DNA from 3 places in the Ensifer sp. Root1252 genome. Region 2 is predicted to be linked to each of the others. Evidence: predicted binding sites of a transcription regulator. Region 2 holds the regulator's gene; each other region holds the start of a gene.
What was found. The regulator PhoB, encoded in region 2, activates phosphate uptake and scavenging genes when phosphate is short. The targets are predictions, from matches to a motif close to TGTCATNNANCTGTCAT.

Region 1 (7,510 bases), 400 kb from region 2:
CCTTTTCGGCGAGCACGAAAATCGCGATCACCGCGATCCACAGGACGTTCATCACGCCGCCGATGAACAGGAGCGCCATCAGCGCCCAGCAGCAGCCGACACAATAAAGGCCGTGAAGAAGACCGAGCTGGTAGGCGCCGCCGGCATCGCGGCGAAAGCCGCCATGGCTCTGGATGAACATGAGCGGCGCCTGGCACTGCCTTAGGCAGGCGTCCTTCAACGCCGTCCATTGAAACAGTCCGACCGAAATCAGGATGATGCCGCTGAGAATACGGCTGCCGCTCGCCAGCATCGGCGTCAGCAGCAGAGCAGACTCCAGCAGCCATTGCCCGAGCGTCGCCAGAGCCGCAAACAGGACCCAGGCGGTGAGATAGCCGCCGGCAAAAAAGCCGGTCGCGGCAAACGGCCTGTCGTCGAGCGCCGCCTGCCGCCCGACACGGGCAAAGAGCAGGATCATCGGCGTTGCCGAAGGCGTCATCATGCCGACCATCATCACCGCCCACATGACAAAGGCATAGGCGAAGGTCGACACACTCCAGGGACGGAAGGCGACGTCGGCCATCGACGCCATGGCACCCGGCGACATGTCCATGGCCATGCCCTCGTCTGTGCCCATCGCCATGTCGCCGCTCATGCCATCGCCAGAGGCCGGCACGTGCGCCATGGCCTCCATGCCGACTGCCAGCCAGAGAATATAGAGCCAGGTAATTCCGGTCAGCGCCAACAGCGAGACCACGACGATGAGCCGGTCGCGCCTTAAAAGCGTTTCGAGCGCAGTGTCGGCCATGGGCGTCAGTGAACCACGCCGCTTTCAGACAGATGCATGCTGGCGAAATGGGCGTGCGAATCCGGAATGGACAGCGTCAGCGGCCCCTTCGTGTCGGCCCACCCGCGTCCAACCTCGCAGACGTCGTATTCGAAGCCCTGCGGCAGGTTGATGCGTGCCTGATGCGGGTTTCCGGTCACGGGGTTCAAGATCGGCTCGCCACGCGCCACGATCCACCCGGGCACATTCAGCCGTGCTGTCCGCGCGCCGACATCGACGTCGAAGTCGATCTCGGCAAAGACCGGGTCGTGAAAGGTTTCGAAGGTGGTGGCGAACACCTGGAAGAAGGTTGCTCCCGGCTCGGTATCCTGGCCGCTCATGATGCGCAGCAGCGACTCGCGCTGGGCCGGCGTGGCACGGATGTCGACGATCGGCACGACCTCACCCCTGCCCTCATGAATTGCACCGGGCCAAGCCGCAATGATCCCGCATCTCAAGCCGTCGAGGCGCGTGTCGCCGTGATGGCCCGTCTCGATCTCAAATCCACCGACGGCGCAGCAATTGCCGTGGGTCGGCAGCGCATTGAACTGGCAGGGGCAGCCATAGGCGCAATTGCAATGAATGAATTCTCGACCCTTGATCGTCCAATTGACACTCGTCATCGTCTCCTCCCGGATCTGATCGGTGTGGGATCTGCTTCATTCCGCTCGACTGTTCGACGACTTATTAGGTTTCAAGAATATACTCTCCTCCGGGCGCCCTGCCAACGCCGCCCGCGGCGTGCCGTCGATGACGAACAGGACTTTGCCGCCACGCGCGATCGAACGCGCGCGGCGGCAACAGACAGGTGAGTATCAGAGCGTGGCCATGCCACCATCGATGATCAGTTCGGCGCCCACCGTGAAGGCGGCCTCGTCTGAGGCGAGGAAGACAATTGCCTTGGCAATCTCGCTTGCATCGCCGAAGCGGCCGAGCGGGATCTGCGCGGCGATCGATGCGACGATCTCCTTGTTTTCGGCAGGCGTGGCACCGTGTCCGTCATGCAGTGGCGTCTTGATCGGGCCGGGGCTGACCGCATTGACGCGAATGCCGCGGCCGATCAGTTCGCCCGAAAGCGTCTTGGCAAGCGACAGGAGCGCCGCCTTGCTGAGCGCGTAGACGCTGGAGGTCGGCATGCCGATATGGGCGTTGATCGAGGTGTTGAGCACGATCGAGGCGGGGTTGGAGAAGATCGGCAGCAGCGCCTGGATCAGGAAGAACGGGCCCTTGACGTTGATCGCGAGCGACTGGTCGAAGCTGGCTTCGTCCCATTTTTCGATCGGCTGAAGCTTGGCGATGCCGGCGTTGACGAAGAGGATGTCAAGATGGCCGAAGGCGGCCTTGACTTGCTCGGCAACCGCCGCCTGTCCGGCGGCGTTGCCGGCATCGGCCTGGATGATGACGGCGCCTTCGCCGAGTATCTTGCGTGCTTCGGCAATGTTCTTCGGATTGGTGCCGGTAACGGCGACCCGGGCACCCTCGGCGATGAACTGGCGCGCCGTTTCGAGGCCGATGCCGCTGGTGCCGCCGGTGATGAGCGCGGTCTTGTTGTGCAAACGTGGCATGATGGAATTCCTTCTTTTGGGTTGGCCTGGCTGTTGGGTTGGCTTGGGACCGGTCTTCTTTCCATCGACCGCCGTCCTTCGTTGCCAATAGATATGGCCGAAGATTGCCGTTCGGATTAGTCTGCCAATGATGGAACTCGAATTCGGAAATGCCGAACGATGCTGAAGATCGAAGGAATTGCTGCCTTTGTCGCAGTTGCGGAAGCCGGCTCGATCAGCGAGGCGGCGCGCCGGCTGCGGCTGTCGAAATCCGTGATCAGCGAACGGGTCTCGGACCTGGAACGCCACCTGAACGCAACGCTGTTGCATCGCACGACGCGCAAGCTGACTCTCACCGAAGATGGCATCGCCTTTCGCGAGCGCGCGGTGCGGATCGTCAGCGAGGTGCAGGCCGCCGCCAGCGATCTGGCGGAGCGCCGCGGGACGCTGACCGGACCATTGCGGATCGCCGCCCCGGTCAGTTTCGGGCATCTGCATCTCGGGCCTGCCCTTTACCCCTTTCTGGCGGCACATCCCGAGGTCGAATTGACGCTCGATCTCGACGATCGCCGGGTCGATGTCGCCTCGGAGGGTTATGACGCCATCGTGCGCCACGGGATCATCGCCGATTCACGGCTGGTCGTGTGGAAGCTTGCCAAAAGCAGGCGCCTGCTGGTCGCCTCGCCCGACTATCTCGATCGCAACGGCACGCCGGCCTCGCTTGCGGAACTCAACGATCACCGCGGTATCTTCTACACCAATCGCGGCGCTTCCGACTGGCGGTTCGAGGGGCCGACCGGTTCGACCGTTATCCGCGCCCGCATGGCGCTGCGCATCAACAACGGCGACATGATCCACGATGCTGCCGTCGCCGGGCTCGGCATCGCGCTGCTGCCGACATTCATCTGCGGTCCTGCGGTGCGCGACGGTCGGCTTCGCGAGATCGATGTCGGTTTTCGCCCAGAGCCGGAATTCATCTACATGGCCCATCCGGAGGGCCGACGGCCGTCGGCCAAGCTCCGGGCAATTACCGATCATCTGAAGAAGACCTTTGGCGATCCTCCGCACTGGGACCCGTGAACCGCTGCGCGGCTGTGGGCGCGACCGTTCATGCGCAACCCCCATTCGCTACATCTTGATGGGCGCCGCCCAAGTCGCGATCACGACCGGGCCGGATATCCCGGACGAGCCTTGCAACCGAAAGTCGGACGCCTGTTCCCTGAACTGGATCGTCTCATGACGCTCAGTCCCACCGCCAATGCGGAGGCTCTCTCCCCAACCGCGAGCCCCGCCCCCGGCATTGCAGCCGGAGGCGGACAGGGTCACAGGAACAGATCGACTGCGAAGTAGGTGAGCGCCGAAATCGCAGCAGCGGCCGGCATCGTCACGAACCAGGCGATGACAATGTTGCCGGCAAGGCCCCAGCGCACCGCCGAGACACGCTTGGCGGCACCCACGCCGATGATCGCGCCGGTGATCGTGTGGGTGGTCGACACCGGAATGCCGAGCCAGGTGGCGGCAAACAGCGTGATGGCGCCGCCGGTTTCCGCGCAGAAGCCCTGCATCGGATTGAGCTTGGTGATCTTCGAGCCCATGGTGTGCACGATGCGCCAGCCGCCCAACAGCGTGCCGAGCGCGATCGCCGCCTGGCAGGTGATCACCACCCAGAACGGCACATAGAACTCGGAGCCGAGATAGCCCTGCGAGAACAAGAGCACGGCGATGATGCCCATGGTCTTTTGCGCATCGTTGCCGCCGTGGCCGAGCGAATAGAGCGACGCCGAGACGAACTGCATCACCCGAAAGGTACGGTCGACAGCAAAAGGCGTCCGGCGCACGAACAGCCAGGAAACGATGAGGATCAGGAGCAGCGCCAGGAAGAAGCCGATCATCGGCGACATCACGATGGCGCCGACCGTCTTCAAGAGACCGGTCCAGACGATGGCATCGCCGCCAGTGCGGGCTAGGCCGGCACCGACGAGGCCGCCGATCAGCGCATGCGACGAACTCGACGGAATGCCGAAGATCCAGGTCGCGATGTTCCAGACGATCGCCCCCATCAGGGCCGAGAAGATCACCAGCGGCGTAACGATGCCGGGATCGATGATGCCGCGTCCGAGCGTCTCGGCCACATGCAGGCCGAAAAACAGGAAGGCGATGAAATTGAAGAACGCCGCCCACATGACCGCATATTGCGGCCGGAGCACCCGGGTCGAAACGATGGTTGCGATCGAGTTGGCGGCGTCATGCAGCCCGTTGAGAAAGTCGAAGAACAGGGCGATTGCAATGAGGGCGACGAGCAACGGCAGGGCGAGCGTCGCGTCCATCAGACGTTCTCGATCACGATGCCGCTGATCTCGTTGGCGACGTCCTCGAAGCGGTCGACGACCTTCTCGAGCTCGCCGTAGATCTCGCTACCGATAATGTAGGCCATGGCATTGTTGGCACCGTAGCGGCGGAAAAGATCCTTCAGGCCCTGGTCGTGCAGCTCGTCGGACCGGCCTTCGATGCGCGTGACCTCTTCGGCGATGGCGATGAGCCGGCCGTGGTTGACGCCGATGCGATTGAGCAGCGGAATGGCCTCGGCGATCAGGTGCGCCGCCTGGACGACGATGACGCCCATTTCCTTCATGCCCGGATCGAAGGTCTTCTGCTCGTAGAGCCGGATGGTCTTGACCGTCTTGTGCATCATGTCGATGGCATCGTCCATCGACTGGATGAGATCCTTGATGTCGCCACGATCGAACGGCGTGATGAAGGAGCGACGAACGGCCAGAAGCACTTCGCGGGTGACACCGTCTGCCTCGTCTTCAAGCGCGACGATCCGGTCGCAGTGCTTTTCGAGATCGTCGCCGCCGGCGAGGAGCTTGTCGAGCGCTTCGGCGGCACCGACGACGGTACGCGAATGTTGCGCGAAGAGATCGAAAAAGCTGTCTTCGCGGGGAAGGAGTTTGCGGAACCAAGCCAGCATCACAAATATATCCGTTCGTGGATTGTCATGCGGCTGTCATATTGTACGCAAGCGATCAAGAAAAGCGCTGAACGACTGGGATTATAAGGCTTTCCCCGCCGTTATCGCGCAATTTTGCCTGGAAATGACTCAGGTCACCTTTCGTCTTGCCTTAAAGCCCGCTTTCGTCCTACTGCATAGCTCCTTAAATCGGCATCGATTTATGGAGCTATGCAGCAAGTGTTGCAGCGTCCTTTGCACGTCCTGTTCGACGCGTGGCGCTGCGACTGGCGCCGACGTCGAATCCGGACCCGAAATGCCACAAAAGGTCTTTCTCAATCGCCTGAAGCTGAGCGAGTTCCGCAATTATGCGGCGCTGTCGCTGGCGCTCGACCAGAGGCACGTCGTGCTGACCGGCGAGAACGGCGCCGGCAAGACCAATCTGATGGAAGCGGTGTCGTTTCTGTCGCCAGGCCGTGGCCTCAGGCGTGCGGCCTATGCCGATGTCGCTCGCGTCGGCGCAAGCGACGGCTTCTCGGTCTTTGCCGAAGTCGTGGGCATGGAAGGCCCGGTCGAGATCGGTACCGGCACGGCCGGCACCAGTGAGGGGCAATCACGACGCCTGCGGCTGAACGGCACGACAGCGAGTACGGTCGATGAGCTGACCGACCATCTGCGCGTGCTGTGGCTGACGCCGGCCATGGACGGGCTCTTCACCGGCCCGTCGGCCGATCGCCGCCGTTTCCTCGATCGGCTGGTGCTTTCGCTCGATCCGGAGCATGGGAAGCGCGCCAGCGAATTCGACCGTGCCATGCGTAGCCGCAATCGGCTCCTCAGCGACTTTCGTCCCGACCCGGCCTGGTTGACTGCCATCGAGCGGGAAATGGCGGGGCTCGGCGTGTCGATGGCGCTCGCACGGCAGGAGATGCTGGGTCTGCTGACGGCGCTCGTCGAGAGAAACACCGGCGACAGCGTCTTTCCATCTGCGCGCCTGGCGCTGGCGGGCTTCCTCGACGACGAGAGCCACAAGCCAGCCTTCGACCTCGAAGAACAATATCTCACCATGCTGCGCGAGGGCCGGGCGCGCGACGCGGCCGCCGGCCGGACACTGGACGGACCGCACCGCACCGACCTCCTGATTCGCCACCGCGAAAAGGACATGGAAGCCGAGCGCTGCTCGACCGGCGAGCAAAAGGCGCTGCTCGTCGGCCTGGTTCTTGCCCATGCGCGCCTCGTCGGCGACATGACCGGTCACGCTCCTATCCTGCTGCTCGACGAGATCGCCGCGCATCTCGACATGGGCCGCCGCGCCGCCCTATTCGATCTCGTCGACGGACTTGGCGGCCAGGCCTTCATGACCGGGACGGACCGTGCGATGTTCGACGCGCTCGGCGATCGCGGCCGGTTCCTGACGGTGGAGCACGGAAGCGTATCGGGATGATGGAGCCGATCATGGAAAGTGTCCGCTCATGACTAGTACAAGCCTCGAATCATCGGAAATTGCCCGCTACGCGCGCCACATCATGCTGCCCGAACTCGGCGGTGGGGGGCAACAGAAACTCAAGGCGGCGCGCGTTCTCGTCATTGGCGCCGGCGGCCTCGGCGCTCCTGTTCTTCAATATCTCGCCGCCGCCGGCATCGGCACGCTGGGCATCGTCGACGATGACGTGGTGTCGCTGTCGAACCTGCAGCGGCAGGTGATCCACCGCACGGCCGATATTGGCCAGACAAAGGTCGAGAGCGCCTCGGCAGCGATCGGCGCGCTCAATCCGCATGTGGTGGTCGAGAGGCATCCCCTTCGTCTGGCAGCCGACAACGCCGAGGCGCTGTTGCGCCAATATGATCTGGTGATCGACGGCTCGGACAATTTCGACACGCGCTATCTCGCCGCCGATACGGCAGCAACCGTCGGCATACCGCTCGTCACCGGTGCAGTCGGCCGCTTCGACGGTTCGCTTACAGTGCTGATGCCTTATCGCTCGGGCGCGGATGGCGAACCGAACCCGTCCTACCGCGATCTCTTTCCCGAAGCGCCGCCGCCGGGCGTCGTGCCCTCCTGTGCCGAGGCCGGCATCATCGGCGCGCTCACCGGCGTCATCGGAACATTGCAGGCTATGGAAGCCATCAAGGTGATCGCCGGGATCGGCGAGCCACTCGTCGGTCGGCTGTTGATGTATGACGCTCTCTCGGCGCAATTCAGCACCATCCGCT
Region 2 (7,510 bases):
CACCGGTCTTTCGGGCGGCCAGCAGCAGCGTCTGTGCATCGCGCGCGCCGTTGCCGTCAGCCCTGAAGTGATCCTGATGGACGAGCCCTGTTCGGCGCTCGATCCGATCGCGACGGCCAAGGTCGAGGAACTGATCCACGAGCTGCGTACCAACTTCACGATCGTCATCGTCACCCACTCGATGCAGCAGGCGGCGCGTGTTTCGCAGCGCACTGCCATGTTCCACCTCGGCAATCTTGTCGAGGAGAACGACACCGACAAGATGTTCACCAATCCGGATGACCAGCGTACCCAGGACTACATCATGGGCCGGTTCGGTTGATGGCCGAAGCTCCTCTTCACCCCGTTTCCTGAACGCGCCCGCAAGGATCGAAGACTATGTCCATGCACATAATGTCCGCCTACGACGAAGAACTGAAATATCTCACGCGCCGCATCTCCGAGATGGGCGGGCTTGCCGAGCAGATGGTGGGCGAATCCGTTCGTGCGCTTGTCAATTCTGACCTCGCCTTGGCGCAGAAGGTGATCTCCGACGACACCATCCTCGATGAAGCCGAACGCCAGATCGGCGAAAAGGCAATCGTCACCATCGCCAAGCGCCAGCCCGTTGCTGCCGACCTGCGCGAGATCATGGGATCGATCCGCATCGCGTCCGATCTGGAGCGCGTCGGCGACCTCGGCAAGAACAACGCCAAGCGTGTCATCGCGGTTGCCGGCTCCGGCATCCCGCGCAAGCTGGCGCGCGGTCTCGAACACCTGGCAGAGCTTGCGCTGGTGCAGCTCAAGGAAGTCCTCGACGTCTACGCTTCCCGCTCGCCGGAGAAGGCCAACAGCATCCGCGAGCGCGACGAGGAGATCGACGCGATCTACACCTCGCTGTTCCGCGAGCTGCTCACCTACATGATGGAAGATCCGCGCAACATCACGCCCTGCACGCATCTTCTCTTCTGTGCCAAGAACATCGAGCGTATCGGCGACCACGCCACCAATATCGCCGAGACGATCTACTACATGGCGACGGGCGCGCAGCCGGAAGGCGAGCGTCCGAAGGACGACAATACGTCGACGCTGGGTGCCGTGAAGGACTAACGCATGTCGCGCAAAAGTGCGCAGCGGTTTTGCGATAACGACATGTGCAAAAACAAGAACTTAAAGCACAACAAGCGCATCTTAGAGATCGCGACGCGCTTTAAGACCCGGATACGTTCGAGTGCCTGCTTATGAACCTGCTCCGGTCGCAGCCCTGGTTGCGGCCCTGCTCTACTGCGTCTGAAGCTATACGTTTTCGCGCGTGCCTATGAAAACGCGCGGAGTGCTCCAGATTCTATATGTTCGAGCATCTCTTTGCGTTCGATCGAACGCGAGACGCTCTGGGTAAGGAGACGTTGCCTGATGTTGCCGAAAATCGCCGTTGTCGAAGACGAAGAGGCGCTGAGTGTCCTGCTGCGTTATAACCTCGAAGCCGAAGGGTTCGATGTTGATACGATCCTGCGCGGAGACGAGGCGGAGATCCGCCTACAGGAGCGCCTCCCGGATCTCCTGATCCTCGACTGGATGCTGCCGGGCGTTTCCGGCATCGAGCTTTGCCGCCGGCTGCGCCAACGTCCGGAAACCGAGCGCCTGCCGATCATCATGCTGACGGCGCGCGGCGAGGAGAGCGAGCGGGTTCGTGGCCTTGCCACCGGCGCCGACGATTATGTCGTCAAGCCGTTCTCGACCCCGGAGCTGATGGCCCGTGTCAAGGCGATGCTGCGGCGCGCCAAGCCCGAGGTCCTCTCGACGCTGCTTCGCTGCGGCGACATCGAGCTCGATCGCGAGACCCATCGCGTGCATCGCCGCACCCGCGAGGTCCGCCTTGGTCCGACGGAATTCCGCCTGCTCGAATTCCTGATGTCGTCGCCGGGCCGGGTGTTCTCGCGCTCGCAACTCCTTGATGGCGTCTGGGGCCACGATATCTATGTCGACGAGCGCACCGTCGACGTGCATGTCGGTCGCTTGCGCAAGGCACTGAATTTCTCGAGCATGCCTGATGTCATCCGCACCGTTCGCGGTGCCGGCTACTCGCTCGAAAGCTGAGCCAGCCGGCCACTGCAGCGCCGCGCATCTTAATGGACGCGCAAAGGTCGCTGTTGCATCTTGAATTGCGGCATGTTTCCTTGAAGCGAATACGAACCAGGGAAACATGCAGCAGCCAATAAAAAAGGGGCCGTGCGGCCCCTTTTCTGCATGTGGTTTTCGGTCGTCTCAGCGAGCGCGACGGCGCTCGGAGGTCGGCTGATAGGCAAGCCGCGCATGGAATGTGCAATAGGGCGAAGCTTCCGGGGAATCGTTGCCGCAGAAGTGGAATTCTTCCTTGAGCGGGTCGCCGATCGGCCATTTGCAGGTGCGCTCGGTCAACTGCGTCAGCTCCAGGCGGCGCGACATTGGCACGACCACATCCGTCTGGATGCGGAAATCCTGTTCGGCGACGAGATCGACTTCGACCTCTTCCTTGAGCACGGTCGCGCCGGCCGCACGGGTAACCGTCCGTGTCGTGACGCGCGAAGCGTAGTTCGGAGCGCGCGGCGCCGAAGTCGGGCGCTGCTTCGGCCGGGTCGCGGCGGTGGTTCCGCCAGCCTTGGCCCTGCCGGGCAGGCTCAGCCGGTGAACCTTGCCGATGACCGCATTGCGGCTGACGCCGCCGAGCTGTGCCGCGATCTGGCTCGCGCTCAGGCCCTCGGACCAAAGCTTCTTCAGTTTTTCCACCCGCTCGTCAGTCCAGTTCATTTCTGCACTCTCCGTTCTCAGCGTTGGCGATGACAGAATCTCTCACCACGCTCCGGACAGGCTCCGGAGCTGCAACGCGATAACACTTTTGGTGACTAGGCCCGCCGCATGCGTCTAGTAATTGAACATTAACCTACTGACCGGCGGACTCCGTGGCAAGAGTCCCGCGAATCGCGCCGAATCGATTTCTTGGTTTTCCCCAACTTGCTGGGTGGGCGTTGCATTTTTGCAAGCCCCGTCGCGTGATTTTTTCGTCGCATGGATCAGACCCGTCCGACCGCACTGCAAAGCTTGGTTTTGTTGACATTGCGCTGCGAAATAGGAATAGTGCCTGCGCCGCCGCAAGGCGGCATTTTTAATTTTTTGCCGCGCTCAACAGGGGCTCGGATCGATGCCGATAGCAATGAAGGAGAGGCTCGCCATGACTGCAACCACGCCGCTTTACGACACCTACATGCGTGCGCCGTTGCGTTTCGAGCGAGGAGAGGGCGTCTGGTTGATCGCCGAAGACGGCTCGCGCTATCTCGACTTCGCCGCCGGCGTCGCCGTCAACTCGCTTGGCCATGCGCATCCGCATCTGGTCGAGGCGTTGAAGGCGCAGGCCGAGAAGGTCTGGCACCTGTCCAACCTTTATGAGGTCCCCGGCCAGGAGAGCCTTGCACGCCGGCTGACGGCCGTCACCTTCGCCGATCGTGTCTTCTTCACCAACTCGGGTGCCGAGGCGCTCGAATGCGCGATCAAGACTGCGCGTCGCTACCACTATGCCAAGGGCAATCCGGAGAAGTTCCACATCATCACCTTCGAGGGTGCCTTCCACGGACGCACGATCGCGACCATCGCGGCGGGTGGTCAGCAGAAGTACATCGAGGGCTTTGGCCCGAAGGCCCCGGGTTTCTATCAGGTTCCCTTCGGCGATATCACGGCGCTCAAGGATGCGATCACCGACGAGACGGCGGCGATCCTGATCGAGCCGATCCAGGGCGAGGGCGGCATCCGCCCGGTCACCAAGGAATTCATGCAGGAGCTGCGCGCGCTTTGCGACGAGTTCGGTCTGCTGCTGATCCTCGACGAGGTCCAGTCCGGCGTCGGCCGCACCGGCAAGCTTTTCGCCTATGAATGGGCTGGCATCCGTCCGGATATCATGGCTGTCGCCAAGGGCATCGGCGGCGGCTTCCCGCTCGGTGCCTGCCTTGCGACCGAAGAGGCGGCTGCCGGCATGGTCGCCGGTACGCACGGTTCGACCTATGGCGGCAACCCGCTTGCCATGGCTGTCGGCAACGCCGTGCTCGACGTCATCCTGGCCGACGGTTTCCTGGAGCATGTCCGCGACGTGGCCCTGGTCTTCCGCCAGGGCCTCGCGTCGTTGAAGGACCGTTTCCCCGATGTGATCGAGGATATCCGCGGCGACGGCCTGATGCTCGGCATCAAGGCGAAAGGCCCTTCGGCCGATCTCCTGAAGGCGATCCGCGCGGAGAAGCTGCTGGCTGTTCCGGCCGGCGAAAACGTCCTGCGCCTGTTGCCGCCGCTGACGGTGACCGCCGCGGAAGCGCGCGAAGGCCTGGCGCGGATCGAGCGCGCGGCCGAAGCCGTGAGAAGCAGCAGCGGTACCGCCGCAGCCTAATTTGTGAACCCGGAGATCGGCAGCGATTTTCCCAAGGGTCCATGCGCGAGCCCAAGGTGTCGAGCGTTCTTTTGGCTCTTCGACACCGGTCGCGCTCCACGGGCCATTCTGAGACAGGAATTGACTACGATGGCAGGCACAAGACATTTCATCGATCTTTCGGCCATGACGGCAGCCGATCTGCGCACGATCATCGATGACGCACGCGTGCGAAAGACGGCGACGAAGGCCGGAACCGCCGAAAAGCCGCTCGCCGGCAAGATGTTGGCGATGATCTTCGAAAAGCCTTCGACCCGCACGCGCGTCTCCTTTGACGTCGGCATGCGCCAGCTCGGCGGCGAAACCCTGTTTCTCTCGGGCACCGAAATGCAGCTCGGCCGCGCCGAGACCATCGGCGACACTGCCAAGGTGCTGTCACGCTACGTCGATGCGATCATGATCCGCACCACCGATCATCGCCGTCTTCTCGAGCTTGCCGAGCACGCCACGGTGCCCGTCATCAACGGCCTGACCGACGACACCCATCCCTGCCAGATCATGGCCGATATCATGACCTTCGAGGAGCATCGCGGCCCGGTGAAGGGCAAGACCATCGCCTGGACCGGCGACGGAAACAACGTGCTTCACTCGCTGATCGAGGGCTCGGCCCGTTTCGGCTACCGCATGAACATGGCGGTGCCGCTCGGTTCCGAGCCGCACGACAAGATCCTCAACTGGGCGCGCAACAATGGCGGCGAGATCCTGCTTTGCCATGAGGCCGAGCAGGCCGTTGCCGGCGCGCATTGCGTCGTTACCGACACCTGGATTTCCATGAACCAGGAGCATCGCGCTCGCGGCCACAACGTCTTCCAGCCCTTCCAGGTCAACGACGCGCTGATGAGGCACGCCTCGCCGGACGCACTGTTCATGCACTGCCTGCCGGCGCATCGCGGCGAGGAAGTGACCGACGAGGTCATCGACGGGCCGCAGTCGGTGGTATTCGACGAGGCGGAAAACAGGCTGCACGCACAGAAGTCGATCATCGCCTGGTGCATGGGGCTCGTCTGATCGGCGCGTCTGCCTATTGAAATTTCCCGCATGCGACACGATTTAGGCCGAATGCGGGACGTTCCGGGGTGGAAACAACGGACGTTACCTGACGACAGGCAGCGCATGATCGGCCGGCAAAACGGCACATGCCTGCTAGACAAATCCGTTTATGGCGGGATCGAATAGGATAACGGGCAGGCTGCACCGGAGGATGTTTATGTTCTCTGCGCGGCCCTCTCCCAAGCATGTCGCGGAAAAGTGCGCAGCGGTTTTGCGATAACGATATGCACAAGAACAAAAACTTGAAGCGCAGTCAGCGAATCCTGGCGATCGCGACGCGCTTTAGTGACGTAAGGAGCAGCAGATGACTGAGATGGCACCAGGACTTGGCGAATTCGACTTTGCCGGTGACGATCATGTCGTGCCCTTCCAGGTGGAGGGCCTCGATGTGCGTGGCCGCGCCGTTCAGCTCGGCCCGATGCTCGATGCGATCCTCGAGCGCCACAACTATCCGCTTCCGGTCGCGCGGCTGGTTGCCGAGACCGTGGTGCTGACCGTGCTGCTCGGAACGTCGCTGAAGTTCGACGGCAAGCTTATCGTCCAGACGAAGAGCGACGGCCCGGTCGATCTTGTCGTCGCCGATTTTGCCACGCCCGATCGGGTGCGCGCCTATGCCCGTTTCAACGAGGAAGCGCTGGAGGAAGCTCTGAAGGACGGACGCACCCAGTCGCATGAGCTGCTGGGCAAGGGCGTTCTCGCCTTCACCATCGATCAGGGTGCCCATACCCAGCGCTATCAGGGCATCGTTGCGCTCGATGGCGCCACGCTCGAGGAGATTGCCGGCGTCTACTTCCGCCAGTCGGAGCAGATCCCGACCAAGGTGCGCCTCGGCGTTGCCGAACTGCTCGACCGCGACGAGAACGGCAAGCCGCGCCATCGCTGGCGCGCCGGCGGCATGGTCGCGCAGTTCCTGCCGGATGCGCCGGAGCGCATGCGCCAACCGGATCTTTCGGGGGGTGACGGCGACGACAACGAGGATCTCTTCGACGAGGACGATCTCTGGGCGGAAGCCAAGGTCATGGTCGAGACGATCGATGCCGACGAACTGACCGACCCGATGGTCGGCACGGAACGTCTGCTCTATCGGCTGTTCCACGAGCGCGGCGTTCGCGTCTACGAGCCGCAGGCGGTCTATGATCGCTGCAGCTGTTCGCGCGAAAAGATCCGCTCGGTGCTCACCGGACTGCACGCCGACGATATCGAGAGCACCATCGAGGACGGCTTGATCAAGGTGACGTGCGAGTTCTGCTCGACCACCTATCGCTTCGAGGCAAGCGAGGTCCGCCAGCAGTAGGATGCCTCAATTCAGGGTTCGAACGAGCCCTGGTGAATCAAGCGAGAAGGCGGGGATTGCCACGTTGAAGTGTTCTCCGCCTTCCGATTCCATGCTGTAGTGGCCGAACATGACGCCGGACGGCGTATCGAGCGGGCATCCGGAGGAATATTCGTAGGTATCGCCGGGGTTCAGCAACGGTTGCTCTCCGATGACACCGGGCCCGCTGACTTCGTCCACCTGGCCGTTCTCGTCGGTAATATGCCAGTAGCGTGTCATCAGCCGAACCGACTCGGCCGAATGGTTGGCGATGACGATGCGGTAGCCCCAGACATAGCGGCTGTCATCCGGATCAGATTGCTCTTCCAGATAATAAGGCTCCACCGTAACTTCTATGTCGCGAGTGAGCGCGCGATACATGAGCAACACCTTGTTTCAAGTCTTTCAGGGTATTCTACAGCAAGATGGTTTCGTCAAGAATAACGGCAGGATTGCATGCGTCGGCGGCAAGTCTGCGGAAAGGCGAGGCCGATGCTTGATGGCGCGGTGAGAAAACATCTGGATCCGATACTGGATCGGCTCGGTGCAGCACTTGCCCGCGGGGGTGTCGGTGCCAATGCGGTCACGATCACCGGCCTCGCGCTCGGCCTCGTTGCCGCTGTCCTCATTGCCGGACAATACTACCTTGCCGCCGCCATTGTTATCGTCGTTAGCCGGCTTTGCGATGGACTTGATGGTGCGGTGGCACGCGCCACGCGCAA
Region 3 (7,510 bases), on a different contig from region 2:
GCGCAAGCTGCTTTCTGCCAATGTAAGGCAGAAGACGGTGGCCGAAATCGACCGCAACTGCGTCACTGTGCCGATCGAGCAACTGATCGCCACCGCCCGCTCGGCCGTTTATCCCTGAAGCTTTTGCAGGGAAAGTGCTTAGCGGTTTCCCGTCTGGGCATGCGTAAGGCAGAGGGCGGAAATGCTCTCATACGCATGCCGCATCTTGATGTAACAAGGCGTCCCGTCAGAAATCCGTCGGGACGCCGCCTTCCTCCTTGCGTTTTGCAACGAAGGCGTCGAGTTCGTCTTCGATCACCGGGTCCAGCGGCGGCCGTTCGTATTCGTTGAGCTTCTGCTTGAAGACACGGTTGGCGTGGTCATAGGTCGTCGGCCGGCCCGCCTCCGTCCAGGTTTCGAAGTTGCGCCAGTCGGAAAGGATCGGCGAATAGAACGCTGTCTCATAGCGTTGCAACGTGTGCAGCGTGCCGAAGTAGTGCCCGCCGGGGCCGACGTCGCGCACCGCGTCGAGCCCGAGTGCATCCTCGCTGACATCGAGCGGCGTCAGGAATTCCGCCACCATCTGCAGCATGTCGACGTCGAGGATGAATTTTTCGAACGAGGCGGTCAGTCCGCCCTCGGTCCAGCCGGCCGCATGCATGACGAAGTTGCCGCCGCCTTGCGTCAGTGCCCAGAGCGATAGCGCGGACTCGTAGGCTGCCTGCGCATCGAGCGTATTGGCGGCGTTGGTGTTGGACGTGCGGTAGGGAATGTTGTAGCGGCGGGCGAGCTGGCCGCCGGCAATGACCGCCTTCATGTATTCCGGCGTGCCGAAGGCGGGTGCGCCCGTCTTCATGTCGACATTCGAGGTAAAGCCGCCATACATGACCGGCGCGCCGCGCCGGACCATCTGGGTGAAGGCGATGCCGCACAGCGCCTCGGCATTCTGCTGCACCAGGGCACCGGCGATCGTGACCGGCGCCATGGCGCCTGCGAGCGTAAATGGCGTGACCACCACCACCTGATTGCGCGACGACATTTCGATGATGCCCTGCAGCATCGGCCCGTCGAGGCGCAGCGGCGAGGAGGTGTTGATGATGGTGAACAGCGACGGTTCGCGCTCCATCTGCTCCATGGATATGCCGCGACCGATGCGGGCGATCTCGATGCCGTCGGTGTTCCGCTCGCGGCCGAGCGAATAGACGTGGAAGACCTTGTCGGTGAGCTTCACCATGTCGGAGAGGCAGTCGAGATGACGCACGGATGCGTGCAGGTCGACCGGCTCGACGGGATAGCCGCCGGTGGTGTGGATGATGTCGTAGGACTGGGCGAGCTTCACCAGCTTGCGGAAATCCTCCTGATTGCCGGTGCGCCTGCCGCCTTCGCGGTCGGCCACGAAGGGGGCGCTGGCGATCTGGGCGAAGACCAGATTGTTGCCGCCGATCGCGACGTTGCGGGCCGGATTGCGCGCATGCATGGTGAAGGAGGAGGGAACCGAAGCGATCATCTCCATGATCAGCCCGCGATCGAAGCGCACGCGGTCGGTGCCGGGGGTGATATCGGCGCCCGCTGCCTTCATGCGCTGGCGCGCCTCGGGCAGGATGACATCCATGCCGATCTCTTCCAGGATCGTCAGCGACGCCTGATGGATCGCCTCGAGCGCGTCTTCTGACAGTACCGAGGATTTGCTCTGGGTGTTGACGAGATTGAGATATTTACCGCCTGAGGATTTTCGTGTGCGCTCGCCACTGCGGCCGCCGGGCCGGCGTCGCCGCTCGAGCGGGGCTGAGGAAGTTTCACCTGTGGCAGCATCCGGAAACTGATCGTCGTTCATGAAAAACCCACCGCGTTGCCGATGGATTTCTGTCGCAGATTTTTCGCGGTCATGCCCCTGCCATTTGCGACAGTTCAGTTCTCTGGTGGAGTAAAGGCCGTCAAAATGCCCGCGGACGCCGACTGCTCGCCTCGCTCAGCGCTTGTCTCCGCGCAGCATCTCGCGCTTCCCGGCGAAGCCCTTGCGCTTCTCGACGGCAAAGCCGGCCGCCTGCAGATTGCGGCGAACGAAGCCGGCGGCGGCATAGGTGGAGAAGCTGCCGCCGGCCGCGGTCTTGTCGAACACCAGCCGCATCAGCTCCTCCGACCACATGTCGGGATTGCGGGACGGTGCAAAACCATCGAGGAACCAGGCATCGAAGCGCTCCTTCGCTTGGGCGAGCCCCTCCAGTGCTGTGCCGCAAACGACGGTCAGGCGAACGCCATCGCCAAGATCGATCTCGATCCTGCCGTCGTTGGTTGCCGGCCAGCGATCGGTGAGGGCCAGCCGTTCGGCGTCGATCTCCGGCCAATGGGACAAGGCGCGGGAGATTTCCTCCGCCTGCATGGGAAAGCGCTCGAAACTGACGAAATGCAGCGTGCCGTCCGTGGTCGCCGTAGCTTTCCATTGCCGCCAGGTTTCACAGAAATTGAGGCCGGTGCCGAAGCCCAGTTCGCCGATGGTGAATGCCCCGCCGGAGGCCCAGCGTTCGGGCAGGCCGTTGCCGGCGAGGAACACATGTCCGCATTCGAGCCGACCGTCGGTGCGGCAATAAAAATGATCGCCAAACTCCCTGGAATAGGGCATATCGCCCTCGTGCCAATCGAGGCTTTGATGGGCCGGGGGCTGGTTCGGTTCTGCGGCGGATCCTGTCATGCGATGGCGATAATCCCGCCACCGGAGAAGGTCAATCGATGAGCGAACTTTTGATCGTCGGCGGCGGCATCATGGGGCTCTGGGCAGCCCTTACGGCAGCACGGACCGGCATGGACGTGCAACTGGTCGACGAGCATCGCATCGGGGCCGGCGCCAGTGGCGGCATACTCGGCGCGCTGATGCCGCACATGCCGGACAAATGGAACGCCAAGAAACAATTCCAGTTCGACGCCCTGGTGTCGCTCGAAAGCGAGATCGAAACGCTCGAGGCCGAAACCGGACTTTCGGCAGGTTACCGCCGCAGCGGGCGGATCATGCCGCTTGCGAAGCCGCATCTGCGCGAGATCGCTCTTCGCCACGAGCAGGATGCGACGCGCAACTGGCGGGCAGGCGACCGCCAGTTCTTCTGGCACGTGCGCGACGAGCTGCCGTCCGGATGGCTCAGTGCCGAGGCGGCGGCTTGCGGATTGGTGTTCGATACGCTTGGCGGTCGGCTTTCTCCACGCCAGATGCTGGCGGTTCTGCGTGCGGCACTGGCGCAATCGCCGAACGTGCGGATCGTCGAGGGGACGGGCGTTCGAGCAATCCATCCGGGCCAGGGCCGCGCCGAACTCGATGACGCCACGGAAATCGCCTTCGGCCATTGCATAGTTGCTGCCGGCGTCGACAGCTTTCCGCTCGTCGATGCGCTGTCGGGACCTCTCCGTGGACCGAGCGGCACGGGGGTCAAGGGCCAGGCGGCGCTGCTTCTGGCCGATGTCGATCCGCAATTGCCCGTCATCTTCACCGACGGCGTCTATATCGTCGCCCATGACGACGGGCATATCGCGGTCGGCAGCACCAGCGAGAACAAATATGCCGATCCGCAGTCGACGGATGAACTGCTGAATGAGCTGCTGGTGCGCGCCGAGGCGCTGGTCCCGTCCTTGCGCGGGGCGGAGGTGGTCGAGCGCTGGGCCGGCATCCGGCCGAAATCGACCGGCCGGGAGCCGATCGCCGGGCGCCATCCGGATCACGAAAACCTGTCGGTCCTGACAGGCGGCTTCAAGGTGAGCTTCGGCATCGCCCACCGCCTCGCGCGCTTCGTCGTCGACGAGATCACCGGCCAGCCGTTGATCGACATTCCGGGATCCTTCTTGTGCCAGAATCACATAGCGGCACTTCGCGAGAAACATCTTTAAGCTGGCGGCATAAGAACGGCCCCGCCATCGGCGGAGCCATGTCGGGACGATCGTAAACCCGATCCTTACATCCAGTAAGGCGGCACGCCGTAATAGTCATAGACCCGGCGTCCGTTCTCGCTGTTCCAGTCGTATTCCTCGTTGCCGTGATATTTCGGCGCCCGCTCGACCTGTTCGCGAGTCACATCAGTCCGATAGCCGCCGAGGTTCTCATCATAGGTCAGCTTGGCCCAAGGCAGTGGATAGTGATCTTCCCCGATGCCGAGAAAACCGCCGAACCCGAGCACGGCATAGGCCACGCGACCGCTGCGCTTTTCCAGGATAACGCGCTCGATCGAGCCGATGTGCTTGTTGTCGGCGCCATAAACCTTCGTGCCTTCAACCTTGTCGCTGGCGATCAGGTCATGGGTTTCCTTGATCCCGGCGTCCTGAAGGTTCGCATTGTGATAGGTCACGCTTCTTCTCCATCGTTGTTTGCTACCTCAGGGGAACGGCTGGTCGGTGGGATGGTTCCGAAAAAGCTGCGGGCGCGATCCGGACGGTAATCGCGTGGTATTGCCCCTTCCACTTCGTCAAGCTGTCACGCAAATCACCTAAGACGCGGGCAATAGAGCGTCGCGTCTTCCCGGGGAGGGTATTGTTGAAGCTCTAAGATTTTGAACCTGCGCACCCTGGCGACGATCGAGATCGATTGTCGCGGGTCTGTGCCAGAACGGATTTCCGGAGCATGCGCATGCGTTACGCCATTTGTTTCACGCCGCCGATGGCCGACCCGCTTTCAACGGTTGCCGCCAGTTGGCTCGGCCGCAATGTCTATTCCGGCGAGCCCACCGAGTTACCATCGATCTCCGGATTGACCGCATCCGAGATCGCCTTCCATACGGCTGTCCCGCGTCGCTTCGGCTTTCAGGCGGTGGTGATGTCGCCCTTCCGGCTTCACCCCGATATGGACGAGGCGCAGCTACTCAAGGCGCTGATGCATTTTGCCGGCGCCCAGACGCCGTTCGAGATCGAGCGCCTGGAAGTGGCCCGGCTCGGCCACTGCTGGGGACTGATGCCGCAGATCCCGAGCACGGCGATGCATCTGCTGGCCGCCAGCATCATCCAGGAATTCGACGCGTTCCGCGCGCCGCTCAGCGAAGACGACATCGAGCGCTCCGACCCCGACAGGCTGACGGCGCCGCAATTTTCCAACCTGCATCGCTGGGGCGATCCTCATGTGATGGATGAATATCGCTTTCACATGATGCTGACCGGGCCGCTCAATCTGGACGCGATGCGCAGCATCGAGGCACCGCTTCGCGACCTGTTCGAACCATGCCTGGCGCCGCCGCTGACGATCGGCAGCCTGGCGCTGTTCGTGGAGCAGGAATCGGGCGCGCCGATGCGCGTCCACTCGCAACACCCGCTCGGCAAGATTTCGGCGGCCAAGCGGGCCGAACGGATCAAGCGGCCGGCAGCCGAGGCGACGCTTGCGCCAGGCCCTATCCCGCCACTGTCGCGGATGGTCGCCTCGCTGATGGCCGGCCGCTAACCGTCTGCACCGACGTCATTTTGTCTCGACAATCCGGTCGGCGGTGATACCGTTCCGGAAAATTCGAAGGGTGATTTGATGTCTGAGACTTCCCATCCGCGTGACCTCGTCGGCTATGGCCGCAACCCGCCCAAGGCAAACTGGCCGGGCGATGCGCGTATCGCCGTGCAGTTCGTGCTCAACTATGAAGAGGGCGGCGAAAGCTGCATCCTCGATGGCGACCTGGCCTCCGAGAGCCTGCTCTCGGAGATCGTTGGTGCACAGCCTTGGCAGGGCCAGCGCAACCTCAACATGGAATCGATTTATGAGTACGGTTCGCGCTCCGGTTTCTGGCGGCTCTGGCGCATGTTCACCAGCCGCGACGTGCCGTTGACGGTCTACGGCGTGACGTTGGCGATGGCTCGCAATCCCGAAGCGGTCGCCGCCATGAAGGAAGCGGGCTGGGAGATCGCCAGCCACGGCCTGCGCTGGCTCGAATACAAGGATTTCCCCGAAGAGGTGGAGCGCGAGCATATCCGCGAAGTCGTTCGGCTGCATACCGAACTGACCGGCGAGCGCCCGCTTGGCCTTTACCAGGGCAAGCCTTCAAGCAACACGCTGAAGCTCGTTCTCGAAGAGGGCGGGTTCCTCTATTCCTCCGATTCCTATGCGGATGAGTTGCCCTATTGGGTGGCGGGGCTGACGGCCGACAAGCCGCATCTGATCATCCCCTACACACTCGACGCCAACGACATGCGCTTTGCGACGAACCAGGGTTTCAACTCCGGCGACCAGTTCTTCACCTATCTCAAAGACACGTTCGACGTGCTCTATGAGGAGGGCAAGGAAGGCAACGCCAAGATGATGAACATCGGCCTGCACTGCCGCCTCGTTGGGCGTCCAGGCCGCGCCGCGGCGCTGGCGCGGTTCATCGACTATGTCATGTCGCACGACAAGGTCTGGGTGCCGCGGCGCATCGACATCGCCCGTCACTGGTATGAACACCACAAGCCGGAAGGGGCTCTCTGATGTCCGATCGCGACGCCTTCGTCAGCCGCTTCGGCGGCGTGTTCGAGCATTCTCCATGGGTTGCCGAACGGGCCTACGACCGGGCGGCCGCAACGGGACTTTCGGCCGGCAACGTGCACTCGGCACTTTGCCAGGCCTTTCGCGCCGGTCTGCCGCGCGAAAGGCTGGCGGTGCTGCGCGCCCACCCGGATCTTGCCGGCAAGCTGGCGATCGCCGGCAAGCTGACGGCGGACTCGACGGCGGAGCAGGCGTCGGCCGGCCTCGACCGCCTTTCGGCCGACGAGCATGCCCGGTTCACGGCGCTGAACGAGGCCTATACGCAGAAATTCGGCTTTCCCTTCATCATCGCGGTCAAGGGCCTGACGAAGAACGACATTCTCGCCTCGTTCGAAAGGCGCATTGACAATTCGACCGAAGAGGAATTTGAAACCGCCTGTGCGCAGGTGGAGAAGATCGCCCGCCTGCGGCTGCAATCCATGCTTCCAGGAGACGAAAATGCCTGACATACCCGTTCGCTATCTGCGCTCATCTTTACCGAGGGCAGTCGAACCGGACCATGCCGACGCCGCCGGCAATGAGCACCGCGGGGCGATGGCCTGATGTCGCGTATTCTTTCGATCGAACCCCTGACGCAGGATGCTTTCGCGCCGTTCGGCACGGTCATCGAGGCTGATCCGGCTTCGATGCGGTACATCAATGGCGGGACCACCGAACGCTTCCATGGCCTGGCGCGTGCCGATGTTGTCGGCGAGGGTGCCGATGTCATCATCAATATCTTTCGCGGCCAGCCGCGCGCCTTTCCTTACGCGGTGGCGATGATGGAGCGACACCCCTTCGGCAGCCAGAGCTTTTCGCCGCTCGAGGACCGGCCCTGGCTCGTCGTCGTTGCCGAAGACGAGGGGGGCCGACCGGGAATGCCGCGGGTGTTCCGGGCGAACGGGCGGCAGGGCGTCAACTACGGGCGCAATGTCTGGCACCATCCGCTGATGTCGGTGGGCGCGGTCAGCGACTTCATCGTCGTCGATCGGGATGGGCCGGGAAACAATCTCGAAGAATATGTCTACGACGAGCCCTTCGTCATCGAGAGCGCAATATGAAGGAAGAGCAGCGATGAGCAGC

Region 1: ASD02_RS04245 (DUF47 family protein) is a predicted target of PhoB. The motif match lies at 5,344-5,360, and genes of this name have one in related genera.
Region 3: ASD02_RS17940 (DUF1045 domain-containing protein) is a predicted target of PhoB. The motif match lies at 4,417-4,433, and genes of this name have one in related genera.

The regions. Positions count from the first base shown of each region.
Region 1 is NZ_LMDT01000001.1:853,562-861,071, forward strand. Features, by position in the region: gene ASD02_RS04220 (DUF2182 domain-containing protein) at 1-787, opposite strand, end outside; gene ASD02_RS04225 (DUF1326 domain-containing protein) at 793-1,428, opposite strand; gene ASD02_RS04230 (SDR family oxidoreductase) at 1,621-2,370, opposite strand; gene ASD02_RS04235 (LysR family transcriptional regulator) at 2,530-3,429, shown strand; gene ASD02_RS04240 (inorganic phosphate transporter) at 3,672-4,676, opposite strand; gene ASD02_RS04245 (DUF47 family protein) at 4,676-5,320, opposite strand; gene recF (DNA replication/repair protein RecF) at 5,616-6,740, shown strand; gene ASD02_RS04255 (molybdopterin-synthase adenylyltransferase MoeB) at 6,769-7,510, shown strand, end outside.
Region 2 is NZ_LMDT01000001.1:457,572-465,081, reverse strand. Features, by position in the region: gene pstB (phosphate ABC transporter ATP-binding protein PstB) at 1-322, shown strand, start outside; gene phoU (phosphate signaling complex protein PhoU) at 379-1,089, shown strand; gene phoB (phosphate regulon transcriptional regulator PhoB) at 1,393-2,076, shown strand; gene ASD02_RS02295 (GcrA family cell cycle regulator) at 2,245-2,766, opposite strand; gene ASD02_RS02290 (aspartate aminotransferase family protein) at 3,188-4,387, shown strand; gene argF (ornithine carbamoyltransferase) at 4,517-5,434, shown strand; gene ASD02_RS02280 (Hsp33 family molecular chaperone) at 5,781-6,770, shown strand; gene apaG (Co2+/Mg2+ efflux protein ApaG) at 6,777-7,169, opposite strand; gene ASD02_RS02270 (CDP-alcohol phosphatidyltransferase family protein) at 7,281-7,510, shown strand, end outside.
Region 3 is NZ_LMDT01000015.1:62,393-69,902, forward strand. Features, by position in the region: gene ASD02_RS17915 (host attachment protein) at 1-118, shown strand, start outside; gene ASD02_RS17920 (trimethylamine methyltransferase family protein) at 227-1,813, opposite strand; gene mnmD (tRNA (5-methylaminomethyl-2-thiouridine)(34)-methyltransferase MnmD) at 1,949-2,668, opposite strand; gene ASD02_RS17930 (FAD-binding oxidoreductase) at 2,707-3,849, shown strand; gene ASD02_RS17935 (PRC-barrel domain-containing protein) at 3,915-4,304, opposite strand; gene ASD02_RS17940 (DUF1045 domain-containing protein) at 4,583-5,383, shown strand; gene puuE (allantoinase PuuE) at 5,462-6,391, shown strand; gene uraD (2-oxo-4-hydroxy-4-carboxy-5-ureidoimidazoline decarboxylase) at 6,391-6,894, shown strand; gene ASD02_RS17955 (ureidoglycolate lyase) at 6,991-7,488, shown strand; gene uraH (hydroxyisourate hydrolase) at 7,502-7,510, shown strand, end outside.